DNA from 2 places in the Streptomyces sp. NPDC048639 genome. Region 2 is predicted to be linked to the other one. Evidence: riboswitches for the same ligand, from Rfam matches in the RefSeq annotation. Region 2 holds a riboswitch; the other holds the start of a gene.
The links. A riboswitch is a leader RNA that binds a small molecule or an ion and turns the genes downstream of it on or off. The one in region 2 is predicted to bind glycine.

Region 1: it holds a riboswitch for glycine, as region 2 does, so the genes downstream of both, gcvT (glycine cleavage system aminomethyltransferase GcvT) here and gcvP (aminomethyl-transferring glycine dehydrogenase) in region 2, are expected to answer to the same signal.

What each region holds. Positions count from the first base shown of each region.
Region 1 is NZ_JBICVP010000003.1:260,017-263,416, forward strand. Features, by position in the region: gene ACGFNH_RS09460 (hypothetical protein) at 1-596, shown strand, start outside; gene ACGFNH_RS09465 (AAA family ATPase) at 685-1,488, opposite strand; glycine riboswitch at 1,645-1,751, shown strand; gene gcvT (glycine cleavage system aminomethyltransferase GcvT) at 1,917-3,038, shown strand; gene gcvH (glycine cleavage system protein GcvH) at 3,142-3,400, shown strand, end outside.
Region 2 is NZ_JBICVP010000012.1:250,898-254,297, reverse strand. Features, by position in the region: gene ACGFNH_RS29385 (DNA polymerase IV) at 1-365, shown strand, start outside; gene ACGFNH_RS29380 (PRC-barrel domain-containing protein) at 257-658, opposite strand; glycine riboswitch at 782-878, shown strand; gene gcvP (aminomethyl-transferring glycine dehydrogenase) at 1,067-3,400, shown strand, end outside.

The DNA.
Region 1 (3,400 bases), on a different contig from region 2:
CGAAGCTGCTCGGCGACATGGGCAGCATCACCCGTCCCGTCAACGATCTCGTACAGGCGGTGCTTCAGGCCCCCGAAGGCAAGCTGCCGGTCGCCGAGGCCACCAGCCGCGTGGAGGAGATCAAGCAGGCGCTCGCCTCGGTGACGCAGACCCCCGCACAGCCCTCCACCCAGCCCGCCCCCGGCCAGGACCCGGCCGTCCTCCCGGCCTACGACCTGCCCGGTCCCGCCGCACGGGCAAAGCGCGCCGGGGACCCGGGCCAGGACCTCAAGGCCAAGGCCGTCGCCGATCTGCAGAGCCGCCTCGACACCCTGCTCCAGGCCCTGTCGGCCGGCGACCCCAACACCATCGCCCCCGCCGTGCAGAACCTCCTCACCGGAACGGTCAACGTGGTGACCAGCGTCATGGTCGGCGGCGGTCTGCCCGCGGCGAACCTCGACGGCCTGCCCCGGCTGCCCCAACTCCCGGGCGTCCCGCAGCTCCCGGCCTCCCCCGACGCCTCCGAGGTGCCGGCGTCACCCGAGGTGCCGGGCGCCTCGCAGCCCTCGTCCTCCTCGGACGGCATCAACCTTCCCGCCGTCTGGCCCGCGCGCTGACGCGGACGACGCGACGCACGACGGGAAGGTCCCCGCGGAAGCCGCGGAGGGCGGTCCCGGCAACCGGACTGCGCGCAAAGGCGCCCGGCTACTCGAAGCCGACGCGCCGCACCGCGCTCGCCGACCTACGGTCCAGCAGCACGGCCGAGGCGCAGCCGTCCGGCAGCCGCCCGCCCTCCGCGTCCGCGACCAGACGCCCCACGGCGCGGCGGTGGCGGGCGAAGGCGTAGTGCGAGACCCCGCGTCCGCGCGTGGCCTGCCCCTCCAGAGCGACCCCCGGCGGGACGTCCATCAACGCGATGTGGAGCGACCGGCCGCGGCGCCGCGCATCGTGCGCCAGCCAGCGGCGCACCCAGGCGAGCGTCCCGCAGTCGTGGACGACGACGCTGTCGCCCGAGCGGAGGGCGCTGTGCAGACCGGCGTAGTGGGCCATCCGCACCAGCGGGCGGTACAGCGCATACGGGAGGAGGCCGCGCACCACGCGCTGCCACCGGTCGCGTACGTCCTGGGAGTCCACCCGCCGCACCCTCCGGCCGCGCTGGTCCAGGCCCGCGGCGGTGCGCTTGATCAAGGTGCTCTTGCCGCTGCCCGGCAGCCCGGAGACGACGAGCACGTCACCTGCCGGGTAACGGAGTTCACCGGTGGGCTCGGGCACGGGCCGTGTTCCGGCCCCGACTCCGAGCAGCTCGGCCGCGCTCCCGCGCAGATCGGTCACTGCCCCCCTGCGGGCGGGGCGGACCGGCGCGGGGACCGCGCGAGGCGGGACCGTCTCCTCCCGGCCCGGCCGTGCCGCCCCGGGCACGACCCGGGTACGGGCCTCGCCGGATGCGCCGGGCGGGGCACTCCCCGGTGCCGCCCCGGCCGAAGTCGCGTACGCACTGTCCCTGTGCACCGTGATCGTCCTCCCCGTTCGGTCCGGTCACTGCGCCCCTCCGGAGCAGAGTGTCAAGAAACGGTAATGCGGTACAAGCTCGATACCTCGCCACCGGCCCGCCCGAACATCGGACAGTCGTGCAATGATGGCCGCGCCAATTCCATACCGGCCGTTCGATCCCGCGCGGGAGAGTCCCCGGACCGGCAGTCGTGCCGGGCGCCGGGGCGCCGAAGGAGCAAGTCCTCCCTTGAATCTCTCAGGCCCCGTACCGCGCGGATTAGGCACATCTGAAAAGCGGACCGCCGTCGGCGGTCCCACCCAAGGTGCAAGCCGTAGCCCTGATGCGTGACCGGGGTCGTGGCGAACCTCTCAGGTTCCGATGACAGATGGGGAGGCTGTGTTCCCTACGACGTCAGCCTCGCCACCCCTGCCCGGGAGCCTGAAACATGACCGATTCCTCACGCCGTACCGCCCTCGACGCGCTGCACCGCGCGCTCGGCGCCACGATGACCGACTTCGCCGGCTGGGACATGCCGCTGCGCTACGGCAGTGAGCGCGACGAGCACCTCGCCGTCCGCACCCGCGCCGGCCTCTTCGACCTCTCCCACATGGGCGAGATCACCCTGACCGGTCCGCAGGCCGCCGACGCGCTGGACCACGCGCTGGTCGGCAACATCGGCAAGCTGGCCGTCGGCCGCGCCCGCTACACCATGATCTGCAACGCCGAGGGCGGCATCCTGGACGACCTGATCGTCTACCGCCTTCAGGACGAGCGGTTCATGGTCGTCGCCAACGCCTCCAACGCCCAGGTCGTCCTGGACGCGCTGACCGAGCGCGCTTCAGGGTTCGACACCGAGGTGCGCGACGACCGCGAGGCGTACGCCCTCATCGCCGTCCAGGGCCCGGAGTCCCCCGGCATCCTGAAGTCGCTCACCGACGCCGACCTCGACGGGCTCAAGTACTACGCGGGCCTGCCCGGCACCGTCGCCGGCGTGCAGGCGCTGATCGCCCGCACCGGCTACACCGGCGAGGACGGCTTCGAGCTCTTCGTCGCACCCGAGGACGCCGAGACCGTCTGGCAGGCCCTGACGGAGGCGGGCGAGCCGGCCGGCCTGGTGCCGTGCGGCCTCTCCTGCCGGGACACCCTCCGCCTGGAGGCGGGCATGCCGCTGTACGGGCACGAGCTGACCACCTCCACCACGCCCTTCGACGCGGGTCTGGGCCGGGTCGTGAAGTTCGAGAAGGCCGGCGACTTCGTCGGGCGTACGGCGCTGGAGGCCGCGGCGAAGCGCGCCGAGTCCAGCCCGCCGCGCAAGCTCGTGGGCCTGATCGCCGAGGGCCGCCGCGTGCCGCGGGCGGGCTATGCCGTGGTGACGGCCGGCGACGGCACCGTGATCGGCGAGGTCACCTCGGGGGCGCCCTCCCCCACCCTCGGGAAGCCGGTCGCCATCGCGTACGTGGACGCCGGGCACGCCGAGCCGGGCACGGCGGGCGTCGCGGTGGACATCCGCGGCAGCCAGGAGGAGTACGAGGTCGTCGCCCTCCCCTTCTACAAGCGGCAGCGCTGACCCCGTAACGCCCCGTCCATTCGGGCGTCGGATTGCGTCACGCCCGTCCCACCTGTCAAGACCGCGAACCGAGCACGCCCCCCGATCCAGGAGAATTCAGATCATGAGCAACCCCCAGCAGCTTCGTTACAGCAAGGAGCACGAGTGGCTCACCGCGGCCGACGAGGACGGGGTGTCCACCGTGGGCATCACCTCGCACGCCGCCGACGCGCTCGGTGACGTGGTCTTCGTCCAGCTCCCGGAGGTCGGCGACACCGTCACCGCGGGCGAATCCTGCGGCGAGCTGGAGTCGACCAAGTCCGTGAGCGACCTCTACGCACCGGTCACCGGGGAGATCTCGGCGATCAACCAGGACGTCGTGG
Region 2 (3,400 bases):
TTCCGGGGCACGACGTACGGCATGCCGCGTTCGGTACGGGCTGGGTGCAGGGCAGTGGCGTCGGCCGCGTCACGGTGCGCTTCGAGCAACCGTGGTCGGCTCCCGGGCGGGTGCGGACGTTCCCGGTGGACGATCCGGACCTCGAACCGGCGGAGCCGCCGCCGCTCCTCGCCCAGGAGCGCCCGGGTGCGGAGCCGGCGTCAGAGGCGGAGGAGACTGAGGAGGCGGACCCGGGTGCGGCGGGGGAGGGAGATGCTCAGCCGTCCTCGGCTCGGTCGTCCTCGCCCGCGATACGGCCGAAGTCCTGGTCGCCGTCCCCCTCGCCGCCCGCGTCGGTCCCGGGGGCGGACGCGTCGAGCCCGTAGTGGTGGTAGAGCTGCAGCTCCTGCTCGGGCGAGAGGTGGCGGCCCACGCCGAAGTCGGGTGCGTCCTTGATCAGGGACCTGCGGTAGGGGACGCGGAGGGTGTCCTCGACCACCTCGCTGGGCTCCAGCGGGACGAACGCATCGCGACCGAACAGACCCGTGCGTACGGCGGCCCACTCCGGGCGCCCCGTGGCGTCGTCCAGGTACACCTCGTCCACGGTGCCGATCTTCGCCCCGTCGAGATCGAACGCCTTGCGCCCGATCAGGCTCCGCGGATCGATGTCGGACTGCACGCTGCCCTCCAACTCGTCGTCGTCCTCTATGGAACAACGAAATGACACATCGCGTACGTCGGCCACTCGGGATCCGACCAGATCCTTGGCCCGAGGTGCGCTGGTACGCTGGCAAACGGCTGCTGACCCCGTGCGGGAGAGTCCTCCGCCGTCAGGCCGGAGGCGCCGAAGGAGCAAACCCTCCCCGGAATCTCTCAGGCACACGTACCGCACGGACGAGGTCACTCTGGAAAGCAGGGCGGGCGTCGGGACGTATGTGCCGGAACCCCTCCTCACCGACGGTGCAAGCCGGGCCGCTCAGGCGGGCCGGTGAAGCTCTCAGGTCGAGATGACAGAGGGGGAGGCCGTCGGGGTACCCGTACATACGGGTATCCCTCGCAGGTCGCGTCGACCAGGAGGCCTCCGCAGATGACCGCCAACCGCATCCCACTCTCCGATCTGGAGCGTGGCATCCCCTTCGAACAGCGTCACATCGGCCCCGACAGTGAAGCCCAGGCGAAGATGCTCGCCCAGGTCGGCTACGGCTCGCTGGACGAGCTCACCACCGCGGCCGTGCCGGACGTGATCAAGAGCGCGGGCGCGCTCGACCTGCCGGAGGCGCGCAGCGAGAGCGACGTCCTCGCCGAGCTGCGCACGCTGGCCGACCGCAACGAGGTGCTGGCGCCCATGATCGGGCTCGGCTACTACGGCACCTTCACGCCGCCGGTGATCCTGCGGAACGTCCTGGAGAACCCGGCCTGGTACACCGCGTACACCCCGTACCAGCCGGAGATCTCGCAGGGCCGCCTGGAGGCGCTGCTGAACTTCCAGACCGTTGTCGCCGACCTGACCGGCCTGCCCACCTCGGGTGCCTCCCTGCTCGACGAGGGCACCGCGGCCGCCGAGGCCATGGCGCTCTCCCGGCGTGTCGGCAAGGTGAAGGACGGCGCCTTCCTGATCGACGCCGACTGCCTGCCGCAGACGATCGCGGTGATCGAGGCGCGTGCCGAACCGACCGGGGTCGAGGTCGTCGTCGCCGACCTGTCCGACGGGATCCCGGCCGAGATCGCCGAGCGCGGTGTCTTCGGCGTCCTGCTGCAGTACCCGGGCGCCTCCGGCCAGGTACGGGACCTGCGGCCCGTGATCGAGCGGGCGCACGAGCTGGGCGCGATCGTCACCGTCTCCGCCGACCTCCTCGCCCTCACCCTGCTGACCTCGCCCGGTGACCTGGGCGCGGACATCGCGGTGGGCACCAGCCAGCGCTTCGGTGTGCCGATGGGCTTCGGCGGCCCGCACGCCGGCTACATGGCGGTGCGCGAGAAGTTCGCCCGCAGCCTGCCGGGCCGGCTCGTCGGCGTCTCCGTGGACGCGGACGGCAACAAGGCGTACCGGCTGGCTCTGCAGACCCGTGAGCAGCACATCCGCCGTGAGAAGGCCACCAGCAACATCTGCACCGCGCAGGTGCTGCTCGCCGTGATGGCAGGAATGTACGCGGTCTACCACGGCCCGGACGGACTGGCCGCCATCGCCCGCCGCACGCACCGCTACGCCGCGATCCTCGCCGAGGGCCTGCGCGCGGGCGGCGTCGAGGTCGTCCACGGCGCGTACTTCGACACCGTGACCGCGCGCGTGCCAGGACGGGCCGCCGAGGTCGTGGCCGCCGCCCGCCGGGCCGGGATCAACCTGCGCACGGTCGACGCGGACCTGGTCGGCATCGCCTGCGACGAGACCACCGGGCGTGAGCAACTGGCGGGCGTCTGGGGCGCGTTCGGCGTCGAGGGCGACATCGAGGCGCTGGACGTGTCGGTCGGGGAGTCCCTGCCCGAGGCGCTGCTGCGGACCGACGAGTACCTGGCCCACCCGGTCTTCCACCAGTACCGCTCCGAGACCGCGATGCTGCGCTATCTGCGCAGGCTCGCCGACCGGGACTACGCGCTCGACCGCGGCATGATCCCGCTCGGTTCCTGCACGATGAAGCTCAACGCGACGACCGAGATGGAGCCGGTCACCTGGCCGGAGTTCGGGGCGCTGCACCCCTTCGCGCCCGCCGAGCAGGCGCAGGGCTATCTGACCCTGATCCGTGAGCTCGAGGAGCGCCTCGCCGAGGTCACCGGCTACGACAAGGTGTCCATCCAGCCGAACGCCGGCTCGCAGGGCGAACTGGCCGGGCTGCTGGCCGTACGGGCGTACCACCGCGCCAACGGCGACGACCAGCGCACCATCTGCCTCATCCCGTCCTCCGCACACGGCACGAACGCCGCCAGCGCCGTCATGGCGGGCATGAAGGTCGTCGTGGTGAAGACCGGCGGGGACGGCGACGTCGACGTCGAGGACCTGCGCGCCAAGATCGAGCAGTACGGCGAGCAGCTCGCGGTTCTCATGGTCACCTACCCGTCCACGCACGGGGTGTTCGAGGAGCACATCACCGACATCTGCGGGGCCGTGCACGACGCGGGCGGCCAGGTGTACGTGGACGGTGCGAACCTCAACGCCCTTCTGGGGCTGGCCAAGCCGGGTCACTTCGGCGGCGACGTCTCGCACCTGAACCTGCACAAGACCTTCTGCATCCCGCACGGCGGCGGCGGTCCGGGCGTCGGCCCGGTCGGTGTGCGCGAGCACCTCGCGCCGTATCTCCCGAACCACCCGCTCCAGCCGGAGGCCGGCCCCGAGACGGGCGTCGGGCCGATCTCGGCCGCCCCGTGGGGCTCGGCGGGCATCCTGCCGATCTCCTGGGCGTACATCCGGCTGATGGGGGCCGAGGGG